Regions from separate parts of the Burkholderia singularis genome, predicted to be linked through region 2. Evidence: riboswitches for the same ligand, from Rfam matches in the RefSeq annotation. Region 2 holds a riboswitch; the other holds the start of a gene.
The links. Region 2 has a riboswitch for thiamine pyrophosphate ahead of thiC (phosphomethylpyrimidine synthase ThiC). Riboswitches for the same ligand answer to the same signal wherever they lie in the genome.

Region 1 (12,146 bases), 1.5 Mb from region 2:
CGGCGACGGCGGCACCACCTGCTGCGGCGGCACCTGCGTCGCGCTGGCCGGGTTCGGCTCAGCCGCGGCCGGTGCGGACGCGGCGCCCGCCGTTGCCGCACCGGCCGCGGGCGCGGCTGCCGCGCCGTCGTCCGGCATATCGTACTTCGGCAGTGCCTGGTCGCCATAGTTCGGCAGATCGGTCGGCGCGTTGCCGCCGATCAGCAGCTGACGGCGCTGCAGATACGCATTGCGCACGAACGAATATTTGTCGATGGCGGCCGCATCGAGCACGTCACCCGCGCCGAGCAGATTCGCGCGCGTATTGACGAGATTCAGGCCAAACAGCCCCCAGCTCACCGAATTCGGGCTCACGTAGGTAAGCGGGTTGCCCGCGTAATCCACCGCGAGGCCCGCCGTGTCGCGCACCGTGCTCGGGCCGAGGAACGGCAGCACGAGGTACGGGCCGCTCGGCACGCCGTAATGGCCGAGCGTGATGCCGAAGTCGTTCGTGTGCTTCGGCAGCTTTGCGAGCGTCGCGACATCGAACAGGCCGCCGACGCCGAACACCGTGTTGATCACCACACGCATGATGTCGCCGACGCCGTCGGCGATCTTCAACTGCACGATGTTGTTCGCGGCAATATAGACGTCGCCGATATTCGAGAAGAAATTGGTCACGCTGTCGCGCACCGGCTGCGGCACCGCCCACTGATAGCCGCGCGCGACGGGCTTCAGCGCATAGGTATCGACCGTGTCGTTGAACTTGTACATCGTCCGGTTGAAGCCTTCGAAAGGATCGCCTTTCGTGGGCGTTTGCACCGTCGCGCAGCCGCTCAATGCCGCCGCGGCCGTGAGCGTCAGCATTGCGTGGCTGATGCGAATCGTCTGCATGATGTTCTTTCCCTCGCGTTTTCTATCGTCTGTCACCGGCTGGCGCGCCGCACGCTCAATGCGCGGCCGCGCCTGACGTGGCGGCCGCCCCTGACGCCGCGGCCGGCTTCGAGCCGCCCGCGTCCGCCGCCTTGCTGTAGAGAAACTGGCCGATCAGGTTCTCGAGCACGATCGCCGATTGCGTCATCGTAATCGTGTCGCCGGATTTCAGCATTTCCGTGTCGCCGCCGGGCTCGAGGCCGATGTACTGCTCGCCGAGCAGCCCGGACGTCAGGATCTTCGCCGACGAGTCCTTCGGAAACTGATACTGTTTATCGAGATCGATCGTCACGAGCGCCTGATAGGTGTTCGAATCGAAGCCGATCGAGCCGACCCGGCCGACCACCACGCCCGCGCTCTTGACCGCCGCGCGCGGCTTCAGCCCGCCGATGTTGTCGAATTTCATCTTCACTGTATAGGTCGGCTGAAACGACAGCGAACTCATGTTGCCGACCTTCAGCGCGAGGAACAGCAGCGCGAGAAAGCCCAACACCACGAAGAGGCCGACCCAGAAGTCGAGAGCAGTCTTTTTCATCGTCATCCCAAAAAGGCTTAGCTGAACATCAACGCGGTCAGCAGGAAATCGAGGCCGAGCACGGCAAGCGACGCGTACACGACGGTCTTGGTCGTCGCGCGCGACACGCCTTCGGGCGTCGGCTTCGCTTCGTACCCTTGAAACAGCGCAATAAACGTGACGGCAAAACCGAACACGACGCTCTTGAGCACGCCATTGCCGACGTCCGCCCATATCGAGACGCCGCCCTGCATCTGCGACCAGAACGCGCCGGAATCGACGCCGATCAGCAGCACGCCGACGACGTAGCCGCCCAGCACGCCGACCGCGCTGAAGATCGCCGCGAGCAGCGGCATCGCGATCACGCCCGCCCACATCCGCGGCGCGATCACGTTCTTCAGCGGATCGATCGCCATCATTTCGAGCGCGGTCAGTTGCTCGCCCGCCTTCATCAGGCCGATTTCGGCCGTCAGCGACGTGCCCGCGCGGCCGGCGAACAGCAGCGCCGACACCACCGGGCCCAGCTCGCGCACGAGCGACAACGCGACGAGCAGGCCGAGCGCCTGCTCGGAGCCGTAGCGGTTCAGCGTGTAATAGCCTTGCAGGCCGAGCACGAAGCCGACGAACAGCCCCGACACGGCGATGATCACGAACGAATAATTGCCGAGAAAATGAATCTGTTTCGTGACCAGCCGCGGCCTTTTCAGCAACGAGAAGAATTCGAGCACGACGCGCACGAACATCCGGCTCGCGTAGCCCGTGCGCTCGAGTCCGCCGATCACGAAACGTCCGATCGTGCTGATCATCCGCGCCCTCCGCCTAGTCCGAAGTCCGCCGCGAGCGGCTGGCTCATGTAGTGAAATTTGAACGGGCCGTCCGGCGCGCCGTCGATGAATTGGCGCACGCTCGGCTCGGTCGACGCGCGCAGCTCGTCGGGCGTGCCCTCGGCCAGAACGCCGCCGTTCGCGAGGAAGTACACGTAATCGGCGATCGCGAACGATTCCGGCACGTCGTGCGTGACGAGGATCGACGTCGCGCCGAGCGCCTGATTCAGCGTGCGGATCAGGTTCGCGGTGATGCCGAGCGAAATCGGATCGAGCCCCGCGAACGGCTCATCGTACATGATGAGCTGCGGATCGAGCGCGATCGCGCGCGCAAGCGCGATACGCCGCGCCATCCCGCCCGACACCTCGGACGGCATCAGCTCGCGCGCGCCGCGCAGGCCGACCGCGTTGAGCTTCATCAGCACGAGATCGCGGATCAATGCTTCCGGCAAATCGGTGTGCTCGCGCAGCGCGAACGCGACGTTGTCGAACACCGACATGTCGGTAAACAGCGCGCCGAACTGGAACAACATCCCCATCTTGCGGCGCAGCGCATAAAGGCCGTCGCGCGTTTGCGCGCCGACGTCGTCGCCGTCGAACAGCACCTGGCCGCGACGCGCGCGCACGAGCCCGCCGATCAGGCGCAGCACGGTCGTCTTGCCGCAGCCGGAACCGCCCATCACCGCGACCACCTGGCCGCGCGCGAAGCGCATGTTCAGATTCGACAGCACAAGACGATCGCCGTAGCCGAAATCGACGTCGCGAAGCTCTAGCAGGGACTCAGAGGAGGAGGCGCTCACGGAGCTGACATTCCTGTTACGCGGAACGTCGAATTATAGGGCCTGCACCGGAATGTTGTTGCGACGCCCCCTGCGGGCCGGTCAGAGATTGTCAAATTGACCGGCAAATATCTTCTGCATTGCAATAATTGCCGATCGATAGTCGGCCGCGCCGGTGACCGCGCTGACGACCGCCGCACTGCCCACCCCCGTCGCGAGCACGGCCGCGAGCGTGTCGACGGTGATTCCGCCGATCGCGACGAGCGGCGCGCGCCCGGTGGCGATGCGCGCATAGCGCGCGATGCGCGCGAGCCCTTGCGGCGGCGCGGCATCGGCCTTGGTGCGGGTCGCGAACACCGGGCCGAGCGCGAGATAGCTCGGCTTGACGTGCAACGCGACGAGCATTTCGTAGTAGCCGTGGCTCGACAGCCCGAGCCGCGCGCCCGCCTGCGCGATCGCGGCCAGATCGGCGGTGTCGAGATCCTCCTGACCGAGATGGACGCCGTAGGCGCCCGCCTCGAGCGCAAGCCGCCAATGATCGTTGATGAAGAGACGCGCATGCGGATAGCGGCGGCTCGCGGCGACGGCACGCTCGATTTCCGCGCGTAGCCTGTCGGGCGCCGCCCCCTTCACGCGCAACTGAACGGTCGTCACGCCGCAATCGAGCACTCTTTCGACCCAATCGGCGCTCGGCAGCACCGCGTAGAGGCCCAGCCGCTCCGGGCATGGCGGAAAGCCGGGCGCGGGTGCGGCAGGCGCGCTCAACGCGTGCGGCAGGCGCGCGAAATCGGTTGGCCACGGCGGGAGGTTGCCGTCAGCACGCGCGTCGGCGGGGTGGCAAGGATCGGCGCAATCCGTGCCGTTACCGCGCGCTTCGCCGCGATTTACGCCCATGCCGCGCATGCCGCCGCCAAGCAGCGGGCCGGCATTGCGCATCGGGCCCGCAGAGGCTCTGGCATCGTGCGCATCATCGCGATGCGCGCCGGCGCCGGCCGCCTCGTCGCCGTCGCGCCATGCAAGCGCGAGGACGAGCGCGTCGCGCGTGTCGAAGCCGCAATCGATGAATGCGGCGAGCGCGGCGATCCAATCGTCCGCGAGCGGCCCGCGCGAAGCGAGCGCGCAGCGTGAGCCGCCCGCATGGAGCGTCGCCGATGCATCGTCGATCACGATCACGGCCGCCCCCGCCGCCGTCAGCCGCGCGAGCGACTCGCCGCGCGCGGCGGCGTCGCCCGCCGCCGCGACGACGACATCGCCCGCGCGCGCAGGCTCGGGCGGCGCAAGGCAGATGCGCGCCGGCGCGGTTGACGCCGGCCATACGCCGAGCCTCGCGCGAATCCGCTCAGCGGCTTCGGCCAGCTCGTCGGCAGGCGGCCAGAATATTTCGGACAGCGCGGCGCTCATACCCGCCCGCCCAGCGCACCGGCGAATCCGGCCGCGAACGCCCCCGGCCGATCGGACAGCGCGGCGCCGATGCGCGTGCCGCGCCCCGCATCGACGGCCCTTCCCGCCGGCGTCTCCGACCCGCTGAATTGCGCTGCGCTCATACACGCCCCCCATCCTGATGCCAGAACGGCATTCCAACGACGGGCGTGCTCGCTTGCGCGGCCTCGCGCGGCTCCATCTGGCCCGCGAGATAAGCGGCGCGCCCCGCATCGACGCCCAGCGCGAACGCGCGCGCCATGATCTCCGGATGCGTGGCCTGTGAAACCGCCGTATTGAGCAGCACGCCGTCGAACCCCCACTCCATCACCTGGCACGCGTGCGACGGCACGCCCAACCCTGCGTCGACGATCAGCGGCACGTCGGGCAGCCGCTCGCGCAGCACGCGCAGCCCATACGGATTCACGATGCCCTTGCCGGTGCCGATCGGCGCGCCCCACGGCATCAGCACCTCGCAACCGGCGTCGAGCAGACGCCGGCCGATCACGAGATCCTCGGTGCAATACGGCAACACCTTGAAGCCGTCCTTCACGAGCAGCGCCGCGGCCTCGACCAGGCCGATCGGGTCCGGCTGCAACGTGTAATCGTCGCCGATCAGTTCGAGCTTGATCCAATCGGTGTCGAATATCTCGCGCGCCATCTGCGCGGTGGTCACCGCCTCCGCGACCGTCTGGCAGCCGGCGGTATTCGGCAGCAACGGCACGCGATGCTGCTTGAGCAGCTCGAAGAAACCGGCCTCGGCCGTGCCGGCGTTCATTTGCCGGCGCAGCGCGAGCGTCACCATGCCCGGCCGCGCGGCCGCGATCGAATCGGACAGCGATTGCAGCGACGGATAGCGCGACGTGCCGAGCAGCACGCGGCTCGCGAGGGTTTTGCCGTAAAGCGTGAGCGTGTCGGCGCAAGGAATGGAGGTCATCGAAGCATCCTTGGTTGAAACTGAAGCCGCGGCCGAAGCAGCCATCAAGCGGCGAATCGATCGTCAAATCGGGCGGCGCGCGCCATGCGCGGAGGCGGCATCAGCCGCCCGCCACCGGATGCACGACGTCGAGCTTGTCGCCCGCCGCGAGCGCGCGCGTGGCGTGCTCCGAGCGCGCGACGAACGCGCCGTTCAGCGCAACCGCATAGGGCGGGCGCGCGCCGTATGCGGCAAGCGCATCGGCAATCGTCGCGCCGCCGGGCAGCGTCAGCGTCTGCTGATTGATCTGGAAATTGATCGGATTGTCCATCGTGTCGCCATCTTCTTTGCCGTAACTGTCTGTCAGGTTCGTCATGCTCTCGCATGGCTCGATCCGCACGCCGCGCCCGCTTGCTGACGCTCGGCGCCGAGATGCAGCAGCGCGGGCCAACGTGCATCGGCGCGCCAGGCGGCAAACGTGTCGGCATCGTGGACCGTTCGCTCGAGCAGCGCCTGCGCAAAGCAAGCCGCGGTATCGGCAACCTCCGGCGCGATCATGAAACCGTGCCGGTAAAGCCCGTTGACCGCGAGCGTCGCGCCGCCATGCCAAACGAGCGCCGGCCGATGATCGGGCAGCGTCGGCCGGCACTGCGCATTCAATTCGAGGATGCGCGCCTCGCCGAACGCCGGATGCACCGAAAACGCGGCGCTCAGCAGTTCGAGCGCGGAGCGCACGCTAACGGGCGACATGTCCTCGCCCTCGATCTCGGTCGCGCCGATCACGTACAAATCGTGCTCCTTCGGCGCGACGTAAAGCGGATAGCGCGGATGCAAAAGCCTGACGGGCCGCGTGAGCCCGATGCCTGGCGCATGCACGCGCGCGACTTCGCCGCGAATCCCTCGCAACGCCGGCCATTGCGCTTTCGCGCCGAGCCCGCGGCAGTCGATCGTGATGCGCGCGGCGCGCGGCGCATGCGCGTCGACGCCCGCGTGCCAGTGCACGTCGACGCCCCGCTCGTCGAGGCCCGCCGCGAGTGCGTGCAGCGCCTGGCGGTTATCGAGCTGGCCTTCGCGCTGCAACAGCAGGCCGTGCGCGAAGCGCCCCGCGAGCGCCGGCTCCGTCGCACCGATCTGCGCGGCCGCGAGCGGCACGAGGCCGCCGTCGAGCAGATCGGCGCGCGCGTTCGCGCGCACGCGGCGCTCGAAAAGCGGCGCTTCCGCGCGATCCGCGTGATGCCAAACGATGAGTGTGCCGTTGCGCTGAAAAAAAACCGGCTCGGGCAACTCGGCAAGCCAGCGCGGCCAGCGGTCGAGCGATGCCGCGCCCAGATCGGTGATAAAGCGCTCGGCGCTTGCCGCCTCGGCGAGCGGCGCGAGCATCGCTGCGGCCACCCACGCGGCAGACGACGTGCCGGCGGCGTCGCCGCGCTCGTAAAGCGAGACGCGGTGCCCCGCGAGCGCGAGACGCCATGCGATCAAACGGCCGACCAGGCCGCCACCCAGCACGGCGAAATCCGGTTCGGCCGAGCGCGGGTTCATCGCGCCCGTCCGTCGAACGTGTCACGGCCAAGCCGCTGCGGCGCCGGCGCGCCGGACGCGAGTAGGCAGGCGGCCGATAGCAGGCTGCCGCGCCAAAGAACTGAAGAATGAACGCTCATCGATTCCATCCGCCACGCGCGAACGCGTATTCAAAAGGACGAAACCGGCGAAAGAGGCCGGCCGCAACCGTACTGTGCTGTGCACGTTGCACACGATCGCGCCCGGATCGGGCGGCGCCAGGAAAACAGGGCCGGCGGGATCGGAAACTTCCCGCGCCGGTATTATCCGGATCGGGTGCGAAGGGACTCTCTCAGCCTCGTTGCGCGTATGCCCAAGCCGATCATCGGCCGGGTCGCGGCGCACGAAGCACCCCTGTTTCGTCGTCGGCCATTAGACCATAAAAGCGCAAACGGCGGCAAACCGTGCATGCCCGCGCATTCGCGCGCCGCGTGCGAGGCTGGCACAATGCGCGTGATCGTGCGCGTGATCGCCGCGTCGGCCGGCGAATCGCGCGCGCCGCTCGGCGGGCATCGCCCACGGCGCGGGCCGGCGTGATCGGCACCGCGCGCATCGAGCGGCATCGGGCACCGGCGGGCATCGCCCGGCTCACGCATCATCGCGCGCCGTTTGAGATTAAGCGCCGTTTAAGACGCCGCCGACAGAATTCGCCGCACGCCAACAGTAGTCGCAAGCCGTGCGCCGCGACGCCAGCAACGTCCGATCAGGAAGCACATGACTCAGCCACCCTCGTCCGCCGTCTCGCATCCGGCCCATCCGTCACCGGACGGAAACGGCAAGATTTCCGCCTGGAGTCTCATCAAGCCCTATTGGGTCAGCGACGAATGGAAGACGGCGTGGGGGCTGCTCATCACGATCATCGCGATCAACCTGACGATCGTCTGGATCAACGTGCGGATCAACGCATGGAACACCACGTTCTACGATGCGCTGCAATCGAAGGACGTGCACGACTTCCCCCGTCTGCTGGGCACATTCACGGCGCTGGCGTTCGGCTACGTGATTCTCACCGTCTACAGCCTCTATCTGCGCCAGATGCTCGGTTTTCGCTGGCGCCAGTGGCTGACGTCGCGCTATCTGCGCGACTGGCTCGGCGAGCGCAATTTCTACCGCATCGAGCGCGACCGCCTCGCGGACAACCCGGACCAGCGGATCGCCGACGATTTGCAAGCGCTCGCATCGACGACGCTGTCGCTGTCGCTCGGCCTTCTGTCGACGGTCGTCACGCTGATCACGTTCATCACCGTGCTGAAGACGATCGCGGGCGCGGCCACGTTCTCGTTCAACGGTCATGTGATCACCATCCCGAACTACATGGTGTGGGCGGCGCTGATTTACGCAATCGCCGGCTCTTACGTGATACACCGGTTCGGCCATCCGCTCGTGTCGATCAACTACCAGCAGCAACGCGTCGAGGCGGATTTCCGCTTCGGCCTGATCCGCATCCGCGAGAATACAGAGCAGATCGCGTTCTACAACGGCGAGCCGACCGAAGCCGCGCACGCGCAAAACCTCTTTCAGCGGATTCGCGACAACTGGTGGCGCGTGATGCAATACACGAAGCGTTTGACGTTCGTATCAAGTGTCTATGGACAGATCGCGCTGATCTTTCCGATCGCGGTCGCGGCACCCCGCTATTTCGCCGGCGCATTCTCGTTCGGCGTGGTGATGCGCATCGTCGACGCATTCGGCAACGTCAGCGATTCGTTCTCGTGGTTCATCGGCAATTACGGCACGCTCGCCGAATGGCGGGCAACCGTCAATCGTCTGAGCGAGTTCAAGCGGGTGATGGATGCGTCGCATCTGAAGGAATCGCTGTCCCCCGCCACCGAGCACGGCGGCATCAATCTGCATTACGTCGACGCGAACGCGTTGACGACGGCGCACCTCAAGCTCGCGCTGCCGGACGGCACGCCGCTCGCGTCGATCGGCAGCGTGACGATCGAGCCCGGCTCGCGCTGGCTCGTGCGCGGGCCGTCCGGCTCCGGCAAAAGCACGCTGATGCGCGCGCTCGCGGGCCTCTGGCCATTCGGCGACGGCGCAATCGACGCGCCCGTCGGCGCGCGGATGATGTTCGTGCCGCAGCAAAGCTATTTGCCGATCGGCACGCTGAAGGCGGCGCTCGCCTACCCGTCGGCCGCCGATGCGTTCAGCGACGACGCGTGCCGCGACGCGCTCGCCACGTGCGGCCTCGCCGGCTACGCGGCGCGCCTCGAGGAAACCGGTCACTGGACGCGCATGTTGTCGCCGGGCGAGCAGCAGCGTCTCGCGGGCGCGCGGGTGCTGCTGCACCAGCCTGACTATCTATTCCTCGACGAAGCCACGAGCGCGCTCGACGACGACAACGAAGAACGCCTATACCGGCTTTTCAACGAGCGGCTGCCGAACGCGGCAATCGTCAGCATCGCGCATCGTAAGTCGCTCGCGGTATTCCATCGGCAAACGCTCGATATACGCCGCGACGATACGCGCGCGGCGGCTTGAAAATCCGTCGCGGCGCGCGCCGCATCGTCGATACGTTGCCGAGACGACGCGATGCGCCGGCGTGACGAAGCGGCGCCGCCGGCCGCCACCGTCAACGCGCTGAGCCGGAGCCGAACGGCCCGACGGCCCGCTGCGCGCCGTGCGCATGCGCGTTGGCACCGCGTCCGGCCGCGGAATCGTCGGCGGGCCGCCCGCCCCGGGGCAATGGCCCATGCTCGCCCCAAACGTCGTTGGGCAGCACGTGTTCGAGCGCGGGAATCGTCTTGCGCGTGAAAACCGGCTCGGCCACGCCCGCCGCCCGCTGCCGCTGATAATCGCGCCACGCGGCAAGCGCGTACTTGCCGAGCGCGAGAATCGCGAGCAGGTTGATCAGCGCCATGATGCCCATGCTGGTATCGGCCATCGCCCACACCAGCGGCAGTTCGCCGACGCTGCCGAACATCACCATCGCGAGCACCGCGACGCGAAACACCGCCAACACGCCGCGCCGCTGCGCGACGAATTCGACGTTGCCTTCCGCATACGCGTAATTGCCGATCACCGACGAGAACGCAAGGAAAAAGATCGCCACCGCCATGTAGATGCCGCCCCAATCGCCGACGTGGCTCGAGATCGCGCGCTGCGTGAGCGCCGCGCCCTCCATCGACGAACCCGGCACGTACTGACCGGACAGCAGGATCACGAACGCGGTCGCGCTGCAAATCACGATCGTATCGACGAATACGCCGAGCATCTGGATCAGCCCCTGCGTGACCGGATGCCGCGTGCTCGCGGTTGCCGCCGCATTCGGCGCGCTGCCCATCCCCGCTTCGTTCGAAAACAGGCCGCGCTTCACCCCGATCGCGACCGCCTGGCTCACCGCGTAGCCCGCGAGGCCGCCCGTCGCCTGCTCGAAACCGAACGCGCTTTTCACGATCAGCGCGATCATCTGCGGCACGAGCGCGACGTGCGTGGCGACCGCGTAGACGGCGAGCGCAAGATAGCCGATCGCCATGACGGGCACGATCACCTGCGCGACGTGCGCGATCCGGCGGATGCCGCCGAAGATGATCGGCGCCGTCAGCGCCACGAGCCCGAGACCGACCGCCGCGCGGCTGAAGCCGAACGACGTATGGAACGCGTCGGCGATCGCGTTCGCCTGCACCGCGTTAAACACGAAGCCGAACGCAAGCACCAGCGACAGCGAAAACAGCACGCCCAGGCCGCGCGAGCGCAGCCCGATCTGGATGTAGTACGCCGGGCCGCCGCGATAGGTGCCGTCATGGTGAGACACCTTGAAGATTTGCGCGAGCGTGGCTTCGACGAACGCCGACGACATCCCGATCAGCGCAGTCACCCACATCCAGAAAATCGCGCCGGGGCCGCCGAGCGTCAGCGCCACCGCCACGCCCGCGATATTGCCGGTGCCCACACGGCTCGCCAGCCCGGTGGCGAATGCCTGAAACGACGAAATGCTGCCCGGCTCGCCCTTGCTGCCGACCACACGCATGCTGAGCAGCAACGCGCGTAACTGAATCATCCCGAAGCGCAGCGTGAACCATGCGCCTGCGCCCAGCAGCAGCGCGATCAGCACGTAGCTCCAGAGAATGCCGTTGATTCCGTTGATCAACGTGCCCACCATACCGTCCATTCGTCGGCCTCCTTGTTGGGGTCAAACCATTGCTTACCCGACCGGAAGCCGGCCGAAGCGCGTCATGATATGACAAGTTGGCCTGAATATTACGAAATAGAAAGATTTGGATGGGAAACGAAAGAAATCGCCGTCACGCGCGCCGGCGGACGATGCGCGCGGCCGCCATCTGCCTGCGCACGCCACGGCGGGCGCAAAAAAACCGGGCGTCCCCGCAGAGACGCCCGGCTCTCACAGGCCCGCGATGCCGCCGCGTCGATCAGCGCGGCAGCTCCGAATGCCCCATCAAATACGCATCAACCGACCGCGCGCACTGACGGCCTTCGCGGATCGCCCAAACCACAAGCGATTGGCCCCGGCGCATGTCGCCCGCGGCAAACACCTTGTCGACCGACGTGTAATACGCGCGATCGCCTTCGGTGCCCGCACGCGCGTTGCCGCGCGCATCCTTCGCGACGCCGAACGCGTCCAGCACGGGCGCGGCCGGTTGCGTAAAGCCCATCGCGAGCAGCACCAAATCGGCCTTGATCTCGAATTCGGAGCCCGGCACTTCCTGCATCTTGCCGTCCTTCCATTCGACGCGCGCCGCGATCAGCTTCTCGACCTTGCCGTTCTTGCCCTCGAAACGCTTCGTCGCGACTGCCCAATCGCGTTCGCAGCCCTCCTCGTGCGACGACGACGTGCGCAGCTTGATCGGCCAATACGGCCACACGAGCGGCTTGTTCTCCAGCTCAGGCGGCTGCGGCAGCAACTCGAACTGCGTGACGTGCTTCGCGCCGTGCCGGTTCGACGTGCCGACGCAGTCGGAGCCCGTATCGCCGCCGCCGATCACGACGACGTGCTTGCCCTTCGCGGTGAGCTGGTCGACAACCTTGTCGCCCGCATTGACCTTGTTTTGTTGCGGCAGGAATTCCATCGCGAAATGGATGCCCGCAAGCTCGCGCCCCGGCACCGGCAGATCGCGCGGCGTCTCAGAGCCGCCCGCGATCACGACCGCGTCGAACTCGTCCTTCAGCGTATCGGGCGACACGGTTTGCTGCGCCGCATTGCCGATCGTCTCGGGCAACGGCTCGCGGCCGATGAACACGCCGGTGCGGAACGTCACGCCTTC
Region 2 (12,146 bases):
CTGCTGCTCGACGAGCCGCTGACCGCGCTCGATGCGCAACTGCGCGACACGTTGCGCCGCGAAATGAACGCGTTGTTGCGCGCGCTCGGCGTGACGACGGTTTACGTCACGCACGATCAAGACGAGGCGATGGAACTCGCCGACCGGATCGTCGTGATGAGCGCGGGCAGAATCGAGCAGATCGGCACGCCGCGCGACATCTACTACCGTCCGGCGAACCGCGCGGTCGCGCGCTTCATCGGCACGCTGAACCGTCTCGAAGGCGCGTGGCGCGACGGCGCGCTCGTCACGACAGGCGGCACGATCGCCGCCGCCGTGCCGGCCAGCGAATTATTCTTTCGACCGGAGGATGCGCGCATCGTCGCCCCGGACGCAGCCGCGCTGCGCGGCCGGATCGCGCACTGCGCGTTTCTCGGTGAGCGCACGCGCGTCACCGTCGAGCATGCCGCGCCCGATGCGCTCGTCGTCGACATGCCCGGACGCATCGATTTCGCATGCGGCACGGCGGTCGGCATCGAGATCGCGCCCGAAGGCCTGCTCGCGCTCGGCTGACGCACGGCCGTCAACACTGGCACACTGGCCACCACACCGGCCGCCACAAAGAACCACAAGGAACGACGATGCTGCTTGCCCATATCAGCGATCTGCACATCAAACGGCCCGGCGCGTTCGCGTATCGGCGCGTCGACACCGCCGCGCATTTCACGCGCTGCGTCGCTCGGCTCAATGCGCTGACGCCACGTCCGGACGCGGTGCTGATCACCGGCGATCTGACCGACTTCGGCACCGACGACGAATATGCGCATCTGAAATCGCTGCTCGCACCGCTGGAGATGCCGTATTACCTGCTCGTCGGCAATCACGACGATCGCGCGGCGTTGCGGCGCGCGTTCGTCGAGCGGGCGGAATTGCACACGGGCGGCGAGTTCGTGCAGTACGCGATCGACGCCGGGCCGCTGCGCGTGATCGCGCTCGATTCGCAGATGCCGGGCACGAGCGGCGGCACGCTGTGCGACGCGCGGCTCGCATGGCTCGAAGCCGAACTGGACGCGGCGCGCGCGCGGCCGGTCGTGGTCGCGCTTCATCATCCACCGTTCGTCTCCGGCATCGAGCACATGGATGCGATGCGGCTCGCCCCGCCCGACGCCGGCCGCCTCGACGCGCTGCTGCGACGCCACCCGAACGTCGAACGCGTGCTGTGCGGGCACGTGCACCGCGCGATGTTCGCGCGCTTCGGCGGAACGATCGCCTCGGCGGTGCCCGCGCCCGCGCATCAAGTCACGTTCGATCTGAGCCGCGACGGCCCGTCGTCGTTCACGATGGAGCCGCCCGCGTTCGCCGTGCATCGCTACGCGCCGGCAACCGGCATGACGTCGCATCACGTCTATGTCGATGCGAGTGACGGCCCCTATCCGTTCTTCGATCCGGCCGGCGGGTTGATCGACTGACGGCCGGTGCCGCGTAGCGCAGCGCGCCGCGGCCGGCATCGCCTGTCGCGCGGCCCCGGTCGGCACACGCGCCGCCCCATATGCGCTGACCGGATCGACAGACAAGCCGGCCCCATAGACAGGCCGATCCGCTCATACAGGCCGATCCGCTCATCGGGCATCGTGCGCGCCGCGCAAGCGCCGCCGGCATCCGCGCAAGCGCACGCCGCACGCCGCACGCCGCACGCCGCACGCCACACTCGGCACGCAGGCCCGCTCGGCGCCGGTTCAGCGCCGGCTGCCGAACCGGTCGAAGACGGCAAGCAGATCGGCCAGCGCCTGCCTGCACGCCGCGGCTTGCGGCTTGTCGGCGCGCAGTGCCGCGAGCGAGCGGTCGATCGCGTCGTCGACCGCATGCCAATCGGCCGCGGCCCGTGGTTTCAGCGACGGCTCGGCGTCGTCCCATGACGTCTCCAGATCCTTGATGCGCGCCTTCGCGCCGGCGAGATCGCCTTTGTCGACGAGCTTGGCCGTATCGGCGGCAATCGCCCGGAACGGCGACAAATCGCCGAGTTTCGACGCGACGGCCGCTTCGGCCGACAGCGGCGCGACGGCACCGTGCCGCGACACGCTGCCGATACCGAATGCGGCGCCCGCGAGCACCGGGGCAAGGGCGAATGCGACGAGCTTGCGCTTGTTCATGCTGTTTCTCCACGAATGAATCGAATGATTTGAAGCGATGCGGCGCACATGGCGCATGCGGCGCAGGCGCGTGGCCCGGCCGTCTGCGGCATGCGTTCAGCGCCGTTGCGGCGACGCGCCGGGCTGGCCGCCGCGCACGGCGGCCACCGACAAGCCCGCGACGAGCACGACGATGACCGCGACGAACGCGGCGCTCGTCTTGATCGTGCCGAGCCCAAGGCCGCCGTACATCTGCGCCTGCGACAGAAAATCGCCCAGCGACGCGCCAAGCGGGCGCGTGAGGATATACGCGAGCCAAAACACAAGCACACGGTTCATCCCGAGCGCCGCGGCCACGGCGGCGAGTGCGATCGCGCCGCCGAACGCCACGATCCCGAGCCGGAAACCGAGACCGAGCGCCTCGGTCGCGAGATCGCCCGCCGCGGTGCCGAGCGCGAACGTCAGCAGGATCGCGGCCCAGTAAAACCCCTCGCGGCGCGGCGTGACGATCGTGTGAATCGACAGCGTGCGCTCGCAGCGATACCAGAGCGCGAACGTCGCCGTGAGCGCCGCGGCGAACAGCGGCGTGCTGACGTAGAGGCTGACGCCGAGGCCGTCGGTCAGCGCGTCGGTGATCTGCGTGCCGGCCACGCTGACGAGCACGATCGCCAGCCAATACCGCCACGGCACATAGGCGCGCGCGCGCAACTGGAGCGCCAGCGCGGCACTCAGCAGGCACGCCGTCAGCACGCCCGTGACGGCCGCGCCCAGCCCGACGTGCACCGCCAGATAATCGGCGCCGGTCTCGCCGACCGTCGTCGACATGATCTTGATGACCCAGAAGGCCAGCGTGACCTCCGGAACCTTGTTGAGCATGCCGGGGGCGGCATGCGAACGGATCGCAGGATTCATCGGACTCTCCTTGTCTCGCGGCGTGAATCGCATCGTGCGAGCCGCGCCGCTACGGCACCGGCGGGTGCCGCCGGCGCTCGAGGCTCGCTTGGACGCCACTATGCAAGCCGCGCACTTAAGACCAGCTTAACGAAGCGGCCGCCAGCGGATTTTCGTGGCCTCCGGTATGATCGGCGCTCCGGCCTTGCGCCGTCCCGACTCACCGGCCCAGCCCGGCCGCGCATGCCGCGCGGCCGGGCGCGCCGATTCTTCCGTACACGCGTCATGTCCGCCTCGAACCCTGTTTTCGCCGATGCGTCGCGCCGCGACTCGCGCGGCTTGTTGCTGCTGCTCGCGATCATCGCGGGCGTTTGCGTCGCGAACATCTATTACAACCAGCCGCTGCTCGACAGCTTTCGCCTATCGTTTCCGGGCGACGCAGCATGGATCGGCGTCGTGCCGACCGCCACGCAGCTCGGCTACGCGACCGGCATGTTCGTGCTCGCGCCGCTCGGCGACCGCTTCGACCGGCGCACGCTGATGCTGGTGCAGATCGCCGGGCTGTCGCTCGCGCTCGTCGCCGCCGCCACCGCACCGACGCTCGCCGTGCTCGCGGCCGCGAGTCTCGCGATCGGCATCCTCGCCACGGTCACGCAGCAGGCCGTGCCATTCGCCGCCGAGATCGCGCGGCCCGCCGAGCGCGGGCAGGCAGTCGGCACCGTGATGAGCGGGCTGTTGCTCGGCATCCTGCTCGCGCGCACCGCGGCCGGCTTCGTCGCCGAATATTTCGGCTGGCGCGCGGTGTTCGGCGCGTCGGTCGCAGCGCTCGCCGCGCTCGCGGCCGTGATCGCGATGCGCCTGCCGCGCAGCACGCCGACGTCGACGCTGCCATACGGCAAGCTCCTCGCATCGATGTGGCAGCTCGCGCGTGAGCTGCGCGGGCTGCGCGAAGCATCGGCAACCGGCGCGGCGATCTTTGCCGCGTTCAGCGCGTTTTGGCCGGCGCTCACGCTGCTGCTCGCGGGCGCACCGTTTCATCTCGGCCCGCAAGCGGCGGGGCTGTTCGGCATCGTCGGCGCATGCGGCGCGCTCGCCGCGCCCTATGCAGGCCGCTTCGCGGACAAGCGCGGCCCGCGCGCGATCGTGACACTCGCGATCGCGCTCGTCGCCATATCGTTCGTGATTTTCGCGTTGTCGGGGACGAGCCTCATTGGGCTCGTGATCGGCGTGATCGTGCTCGACATCGGCGTGCAGGCGGCGCAGATCTCGAATCAATCGCGCATCTACGCACTCAAGCCCGAAGCGCGCAGCCGCGTGAACACGGTCTACATGGTCTGCTATTTCGTCGGTGGCGCGATCGGCTCGTGGGCGGGCGTTACCGCATGGCGCGCGACGGGATGGCTTGGCACGTGCGCGGTGGGGTTGCTGTTCGCGCTCGTCGCGGCGTTCGTTCACTACAAAGGCCGGGCGGATACAGCGTAAGCGCGCGCGGCGAGGCGCTTGGCTGGGGCTTCAAGTCTTCGGAACGTTGAAGGCCCGGGGTTCGACGAGCGACCCTCGAATCGTGTCGACGCTGCCCAACGCGTTCGTGGCATCGAGCCGCCGAGCCGCATCTCGAATCCTATCGGGCCGTTCCGGACGATTCGCCGCGCAGCGGCGAATACTGCGCATCCATACCGCAAACCGCCGGGCCGAAACCCGCGCGCCGCGGCCAACGGCAAGCGTGAGCCGCCCGCGACCGCCGGACTGCATGAACGCGCGCAACGGCCTGCGCCCGCCGGCGCGCTGTGCGTGAACGCTACTGCGGCTTACTGCGGCTGCTTGCGCGCCGGATCGAAGATGAACGACAGGCCGACGCTGCCGAGAATCGCCATCGTCGCGATCACGGTCGCGAGCGTCACCGGCTCGCCGAGCAGCAGCGCGCCAAGCGCGACGGCCACGACCGGGTTCACATACATGCAACTGCTCGCGATGATCGGGCTCGTATGGCGGATCAGATAACCATACGCGACATACGCAGCCATCGTGCCTGCAAGCATCAAATAAACGAACGCGGTGCCGGGCAGCAACGCGACGTGCTCGATGCGCTCGCCAAGCAGCCACGCAATCACCGTCGAGGCCGCGCCGCCCAAGCCGATTTGCAGCGCCGTCGATAAAAACAGATCCCGCGGCAGCGCGAGCCGTGCGGCCAGATGCGCGCCGCCCGCCCAGAACAGCGCGCCCGCGAGCACGGTGATACTGCCGAGCGTCGAGCCGGGCGACGACGCGCCGCCCGAATTCAACACGATGATGCCGGCCATCCCGAGCCCGACGGCCGTCCACTCGCCGGCAGTGACGCGCCGCCCGGCAATCGACGCGATCACGGTCGCGAACAGCGGCACGGTCGCGACCATCACGGCCGCCGAGCCGCTGCTGACGGTTCGCATCCCGAGCGCGATGAATCCCGACGACAGCGTGACGAGCATCGTGCCCACCAGCACCGCGTTGCGGACTTCGACAAACGTCGGCCAGACGGGGCGCCGCCGCATCGCGAAGATGAACAGCCCGATCCCCGCGAGCAGATTGCGCAGCCCGGACAGCATCAGCGGCGGAAACGAGCCGAGCGCGACATGCAGCGCGAGATAGGTCGAGCCCCACGCGAAATAGATGAACGTCAGCGCCAGCGCCACCCGGCCGCCGCGGCTGCGCGGCAGACGAGGCGGATGGCGCTTGACGAACGCGAGCAAACGGTCGAATGGCGTCATCGGTCAGCTTGCCTGCGCGAGATTGCGCATATCGGCGCAAAGCGCGATATGGCCTGCCGGGCAAATCGCCTGAAGGACAGCGGCGGATGACTGTATGCGAAACGGCGGGACGAGACGTGCGACGGCAAGCATGACCGATGATGGCGGAAGAGGATTGAAGAGCTTGAACGAAAACAGGCGCGGCCGAATGGCACGACGCCGCGCGGACATTATGCATTAAGGAATAGAAAATAATTGTCAAGCCGATTCGAATGCGCATTCGGTGATGTTTCGGCGCGACATTTCATGGATGCGAATGCTGTCTTCGATCAACGGCCGATATCGGCAAGCTGCCGCAGCGCGCCATCGCCATCGCCGTCACCGTCATCGCGATACGCCGTTGTCGCATTTGCGCTATTTATTGTCGCTTTTCAGTAGGCACGGCCGTGGCCGGCGAGTTCGCGCACAAACCCAGATCGACCGCCTGCAACACCTCGCCCGTGTCGGCATCCTCGGCGAACGCGACAATGCCGTAACGCGCCGCATCGCGCATGCGCCAGCCGTCGGGATATGGCAGGCTGCGCCGCACGTCGAGCCTTGCCGCAGGCGCAGGCACTGTCGACACGAGTGGGCCGAGCCATTGCCGCACGACGCGCTCATGACGCAGCGTCGCCCCGCGGTTCTCGCCCGCGCGCACGTCCGACGTCAAGCCGTTCTCGTACAACGCAACATAGGCGTTAAGCGCGCGCGGCGCGCCGTCGCGCGCGAGCACCGACAGCGCCACATCGAGCGCGTGCGGACCCGGCATCGCAGCCAGCGCAATCCCGATACGCGCGGGCTGCGCCGCCGTCGCGGCGACACGCCGCGCGAACGCGTCCACATCCCGCCAGTCGCGCATTTCACGGCCCGCCACCGCGATTTCCGGCGTATAGACGACGCCGCCTCCATGCTTGGCCGCCAGCGCGGCCTGCCGCTCGGCGAAGCGATGCTGCGCGAAGCGATCCGCCCAGCCGAGGCCATCCCAGTAATCGACGTGCAGCGCGAGCGGCACGACTCGCAACGCCGTGCGCTGCGCGGCGAGCCGCGCGAGCCAGCCGTCGGCGCTCGGGCAACTGCTGCACCCCTCGCTCGTATAGAGTTCGACGAGCACTTGCCGGGTGGCCCCGCTGCGCGCAGCGCACACGGCGTCTGCCGCATTGGCGGCGCAGGCCGCGCCGAACGCGAGCGCCGCGACGGCGATGCGCATCGAGACCGGAAGCCAATGCGGCAACATGGCGGCGTCGATCTCAGTTCGTCATCGGGCTCGGCTCGCCCGGTGACATCGTCTTTTTCATCGCGCTCGCCGGCGCATGGCGCTTGTGCATCGCATGCTTGGACGCACTCGCCGGCTTCATGCGCATGCTGTCGCCGGCCATCGCGCCGCCGGGCATCGCGCTTTTCGGCATCGCACCTTGGGGCTGCGCCATTGCACCGTTGGACATCGCATCGGCCCGCATCATGCCGTTTGCGCTGTGCATCGCGCCGCCTTCCTTCGGCATCGCGTCGGCTTGCATCGCGCCGCTTCCCTTCGACATCGCGTCGGCTTGCATCGCGCCGCTTCCCTTCGACATCGCGTCGGCTTGCATCGCGCCGCTTCCCTTCGACATCGTATCGGCCGGCATCGCTGCCCCGTCCTTCTGCATCGCCGCGTTCTGCGCAAGCGCGGCTCCGGCAGCCAGCGCAAATCCGGCCGCACAGGCCCAAGCCATCAGGCGCTCTTTCATGGGATCACTCCGTCGTTTTTGGTTGAGGAGCCGAATAGTCGTCGCGCGCGGTCGGATATGACAGGCCGCGCGAAAAAAATGCCGCGCCGCCGCGCCAATGCCGCGCGGCCCGCGACGCGCACGGCGGCGAGCGGGCGATCCGCCCCCGGTTGAAACCGTTGCCGTCCCGGTGTATCGTGTGCGCTTGCTAACGCGGGGGTCCTGCGTGGCGATCGGTCTGCCGATTGCCGCAGCGGGTGAGAAATACCCTTTGAACCTGATCTGGATAATGCCAGCGCAGGGAAGCGTCCGGGCTTCGTCACAACTGCGTCAGAATCCCGTCGCATTGCGAATCTCGTCTCCTGCTTAGCACCCCGCTTTAGCTTGCATGAGACCAGAGCGCGCTGCGTGAGACCGGCGTCGGTGCTTGAGCACTCACTCCGGTCGACACACGCGAAAGCGCCCACTCTGATCGATAGGAGATCGCATGAACGCCAACCCCAAATTCCTTTCCGCCGACGCGCGCGTCGACGCCGCCGCCATCGCGCCGCTGCCGAACTCGCGCAAGGTCTATGTGACGGGCTCGCAGCCGGACATCCGCGTGCCGATGCGCGAAATCACGCAGGCCGACACGCCGACGAACTTCGGCGGCGAGCGTAACCCGCCGATCTATGTGTACGACACCTCCGGCCCGTACACCGATCCCGACGCGAAAATCGACATCCGCCAAGGCCTGCCCGCGCTGCGCCAGCGCTGGATCGAGGCGCGCGGCGACAGCGAGACGCTCGCGGGCCTCACGAGCCAATACGGCCGCGAGCGCGCGGCCGATCCGGCCACGGCCGAGCTGCGCTTTCCGGGCCTGCACCGCCAGCCGCGCCGCGCGAAAGCGGGCGCGAACGTCACGCAGATGCACTACGCGCGCGCGGGCATCATCACGCCGGAGATGGAATTCGTCGCGATCCGCGAAAACCAGCGCCGCGCCGAATATATCGAGAGCCTGAAGGCGAGCGGCCCGAACGGCGAGAAGCTCGCCGCGATGATGAGCCGTCAGCATCCGGGCCAGGCGTTCGGCGCCGCGGCATTCGGCGCTCATGCGCTCGCGGCGATCACGCCCGAATTCGTGCGCGACGAAGTCGCGCGCGGCCGCGCGATCATTCCGGCGAACATCAACCATCCGGAATCCGAGCCGATGATCATCGGCCGCAACTTCCTCGTCAAAATCAACGCGAACATCGGCAATTCGGCCGTCACGTCGTCGATCGGCGAGGAAGTCGACAAGATGACCTGGGCAATCCGCTGGGGCGGCGACACGGTCATGGATCTGTCGACCGGCAAGCACATCCACGAAACGCGCGAGTGGATCATCCGCAACAGCCCGGTGCCGATCGGCACGGTGCCGATCTACCAGGCGCTCGAAAAGGTCAACGGCCGCGCCGAGGATCTGACCTGGGAAATCTTCCGCGACACGCTGATCGAGCAGGCCGAGCAAGGCGTCGACTATTTCACGATCCACGCCGGCGTGCGCCTGCAATACGTGCCGCTCACCGCGAACCGGATGACGGGCATCGTGTCGCGCGGCGGCTCGATCATGGCGAAGTGGTGCCTCGCGCATCACAAGGAAAGCTTCCTGTACGAACGCTTCGAGGAAATCTGCGAAATCATGAAGGCCTACGACGTGAGCTTCTCGCTCGGCGACGGCCTGCGCCCCGGCTCGATCTACGACGCGAACGACGAAGCGCAGCTCGGCGAGTTGAAGACGCTCGGCGAACTCACGCAGATCGCGTGGAAGCACGACGTGCAGACGATGATCGAAGGCCCCGGCCACGTGCCGATGCAACTGATCAAGGAAAACATGGATCTGCAGCTCGACTGGTGCGACGAAGCGCCGTTCTACACGCTCGGGCCGCTGACCACCGACATCGCGCCGGGCTACGACCACATCACGTCGGGCATCGGCGCGGCGATGATCGGCTGGTTCGGCACCGCGATGCTGTGCTACGTGACGCCGAAGGAGCACCTCGGCCTGCCGAACAAGGACGACGTGAAAGAAGGCATCATCACGTACAAGCTCGCCGCGCACGCGGCCGATCTCGCGAAGGGCCATCCGGGCGCGCAGGTGCGCGACAACGCGCTGTCGAAGGCGCGCTTCGAATTCCGCTGGGCCGACCAGTTCAATCTCGGCCTCGATCCGGACAAGGCGCGCGAATTCCACGACGAAACCCTGCCGAAGGATTCGGCGAAGGTCGCGCATTTCTGCTCGATGTGCGGCCCGCATTTCTGCTCGATGAAAATCACGCAGGACGTGCGCGAGTTCGCGGCCCAGCAAGGCGTGTCCGAAGCCGATGCGCTCGCCAAGGGGCTCGAGGTGAAGGCCGTCGAGTTCGTGCAGAGCGGCGCGCAAATCTATCAGCGTCAATGACGCCCGCGCGGCCGCCCACGGCCGCATGTTCGACCGCCCCCTCGAAAGCCCGCGCAGCGCGGGCTTTTGTTGTTTTCGCGCGCGATCGCGCGGGGGCCGCACGCTTGGCCGCGTTCGCCGCCGACGGTGCCCCCACGCATGCCGTGCCGGATTGCCGCAGGCGCCCGACGCGGCGAAACATTTGATTACGAAAGCGCGAACGCCCTAACAAGTCTTTACAGCGCAACCGAAGCGGCCCGCGTAGATTTTCAGACGTAGGCAGCATGACGAAATACGCGTCTACACGTCTCTGTTACGTCACTTTTATCCGGGACGTCACTTTTATCTGAGGATTGGACCATGAAATCGATTCGGCGTATTGGGGTATGCGCGATGCTCATCGCCACGGTCGCGGGCCTGTCGGCGTGCGATACGATGACCACTCAACAGCGTAACGCGGCGATCGGCGCAGGCATTGGCGGCGTCGCCGGCGCGGCGCTCGGCGGCAACGCGCTGTCGACGGTCGGCGGTGCGGCGGCGGGCGGCCTGATCGGCAGCCAGGTCGGCAAGTAACGCCGTCGTTCGGGCCGGGCGCGTGTCGTTCGACGCCGCCCGGCAAACGACGCGCGGCCGGCCGGCAGCCTAGCCTTTGGCGCGACAGCGGCGGCGCACGCGTCCTACGTGGCGCGACGGCTTCGCGAAATGATCGGTTACCGTTTCACACAGCGTTTCATATAAGACCGATCTAAGCTCGAACGCATCGAAACCTGCCCCGCACGCGAGCGCGTCACCATCATGTACAAGACCCTCATCTTCACCGCGGCCGCGAGCCTCGCGCTCGCCGGGTGCTATTACCCATATGGCTACTATCCGGCCGGTTACGCCGCTGCGCCCGTCGAGACCGCACCCGTCTATACTGCGCCCGCGTATGTCGCGCCGGCCTATCCGAGCTACTACTATCCGGCGCCTTCGCTGTCGCTTAATTTCGGTTACTGGGGCGGCCATCGGGGTTATTGGGGCGGCGGTCGCGGCTATTGGCGTCACCACTGAGCGCCAACCGCCCGGACGCACGCACAGGACGCGCTAGCGGCCGCGTGGGAGCCGTTGCGTTCTTGTCCGATCATTGCTTGCCGTTTGATCGGTTGTTTCGTCACAGCGTGAAACGTCGGACGGCAGCGCGGTGTAAGATGCTTCAAGCATTTACCTCCACCCGCCTCCCGTCCTGTCCTGTCGATGAATTTCAAGAACGCACTCCTGCTGATCGTCCTCGCCGCGCTATGGGGCGCGTCGTTTCTTTTCATCCGCGTCGGCGTAGCCGAGTTCGGCGTCGCGCCGTTAATGGCGTTGCGCGTCGCAATCGGCGCGCTTTTCCTGATCGCCCTCTCGCTCCCCCGCTATCGTCCGCGCGAGCTTGCCGCGGCGCTGCGCAAGCATGCCGGGCCCCTGTTCGTGGTCGGCGTGCTGAACTCCGGCGCGCCGTTCTGCCTGTTCGCGTTCGCCGAGCTGACGCTGTCGGCAGGCGTCACGTCGGTCATCAATGCGACCGCGCCGCTCTGGGGCGCGCTCGTTGCGTATCTATGGCTCAAGGAAGCCCTGCCGCTGCCGCGCGCGCTCGGCCTCGTGATCGGTTTCGCGGGCGTGCTCACACTCGTCTGGGACCAAGTGTTCTCCGCGCACGGCTCGAACCAGGCCGCGCCCGCCACGGTCGCGCTCGCCGCCGCGGCCGCGCTCGGCGCGACGCTGCTGTACGGCATCGCCGCGAACTATACGAAACGCAAGCTCACGGGCGTCGACCCGCTCATCAGCGCGACAGGCAGCATGATCAGCTCGACGCTCCTGCTGGTGCCGTTCGCGCTCGCGACCTGGCCGGCCGCCGCCGTCTCCGCGCACGCATGGGAAGCCGTGCTCGCGCTCGGCATCGCGTGCACCGGCATCGCCTATTTCATCTTTTTCTACCTGATTGCCCATGTCGGCCCGGCGCGCGCGATCACCGTCACGTTCGTGATTCCCGTGTTCGGCATCCTATGGGGCGCGCTCTTTCTCGGCGAGCACGTATCGACCGGCATGATCGAAGGCGGCGCGATCGTGCTGCTCGGCACCGCGCTTGCGACCGGCGTGATCAAGCGGCTTCCCGGCGCCGGCACCCGGCACTGCGAGGCGCGCTGACGCCGGCACACGATGAGCAAAGCGCCGGAGTTCTCGCTCGACAGCCTGATCTCGCGGCTCATCGTCTGCGACGACGGCTGGTGCGCGCGCTATCACGACGCGATGCTCGCGAGCGTTT

Region 1: it holds a riboswitch for thiamine pyrophosphate, as region 2 does, so the genes downstream of both, AQ611_RS02945 (FAD-dependent oxidoreductase) here and thiC (phosphomethylpyrimidine synthase ThiC) in region 2, are expected to answer to the same signal.

The regions. Positions count from the first base shown of each region.
Region 1 covers NZ_CP013448.1:634,920-647,065, reverse strand. The annotation lists gene AQ611_RS02980 (MlaA family lipoprotein) at 1-873, opposite strand, end outside; gene mlaD (outer membrane lipid asymmetry maintenance protein MlaD) at 929-1,453, opposite strand; gene mlaE (lipid asymmetry maintenance ABC transporter permease subunit MlaE) at 1,465-2,232, opposite strand; gene AQ611_RS02965 (ABC transporter ATP-binding protein) at 2,229-3,050, opposite strand; gene thiE (thiamine phosphate synthase) at 3,132-4,430, opposite strand; gene AQ611_RS25320 (hypothetical protein) at 4,427-4,573, opposite strand; gene AQ611_RS02955 (thiazole synthase) at 4,570-5,385, opposite strand; gene thiS (sulfur carrier protein ThiS) at 5,486-5,683, opposite strand; gene AQ611_RS02945 (FAD-dependent oxidoreductase) at 5,737-6,903, opposite strand; TPP riboswitch at 7,154-7,287, opposite strand; gene AQ611_RS02940 (ABC transporter ATP-binding protein/permease) at 7,636-9,405, shown strand; gene AQ611_RS02935 (alanine/glycine:cation symporter family protein) at 9,497-11,035, opposite strand; gene AQ611_RS02930 (glutamate synthase subunit beta) at 11,295-12,146, opposite strand, start outside.
Region 2 covers NZ_CP013448.1:2,847,302-2,859,447, forward strand. The annotation lists gene AQ611_RS12605 (ABC transporter ATP-binding protein) at 1-552, shown strand, start outside; gene AQ611_RS12610 (phosphodiesterase) at 621-1,448, shown strand; gene AQ611_RS12615 (hypothetical protein) at 1,716-2,129, opposite strand; gene AQ611_RS12620 (COG4705 family protein) at 2,226-2,984, opposite strand; gene AQ611_RS12625 (MFS transporter) at 3,285-4,481, shown strand; gene AQ611_RS12630 (EamA family transporter) at 4,808-5,743, opposite strand; gene AQ611_RS12640 (DUF1223 domain-containing protein) at 6,141-6,995, opposite strand; gene AQ611_RS26355 (hypothetical protein) at 7,009-7,485, opposite strand; TPP riboswitch at 7,670-7,786, shown strand; gene thiC (phosphomethylpyrimidine synthase ThiC) at 7,952-9,883, shown strand; gene AQ611_RS12655 (glycine zipper 2TM domain-containing protein) at 10,223-10,435, shown strand; gene AQ611_RS12660 (hypothetical protein) at 10,658-10,912, shown strand; gene AQ611_RS12665 (DMT family transporter) at 11,096-12,028, shown strand; gene AQ611_RS12670 (sensor domain-containing phosphodiesterase) at 12,041-12,146, shown strand, end outside.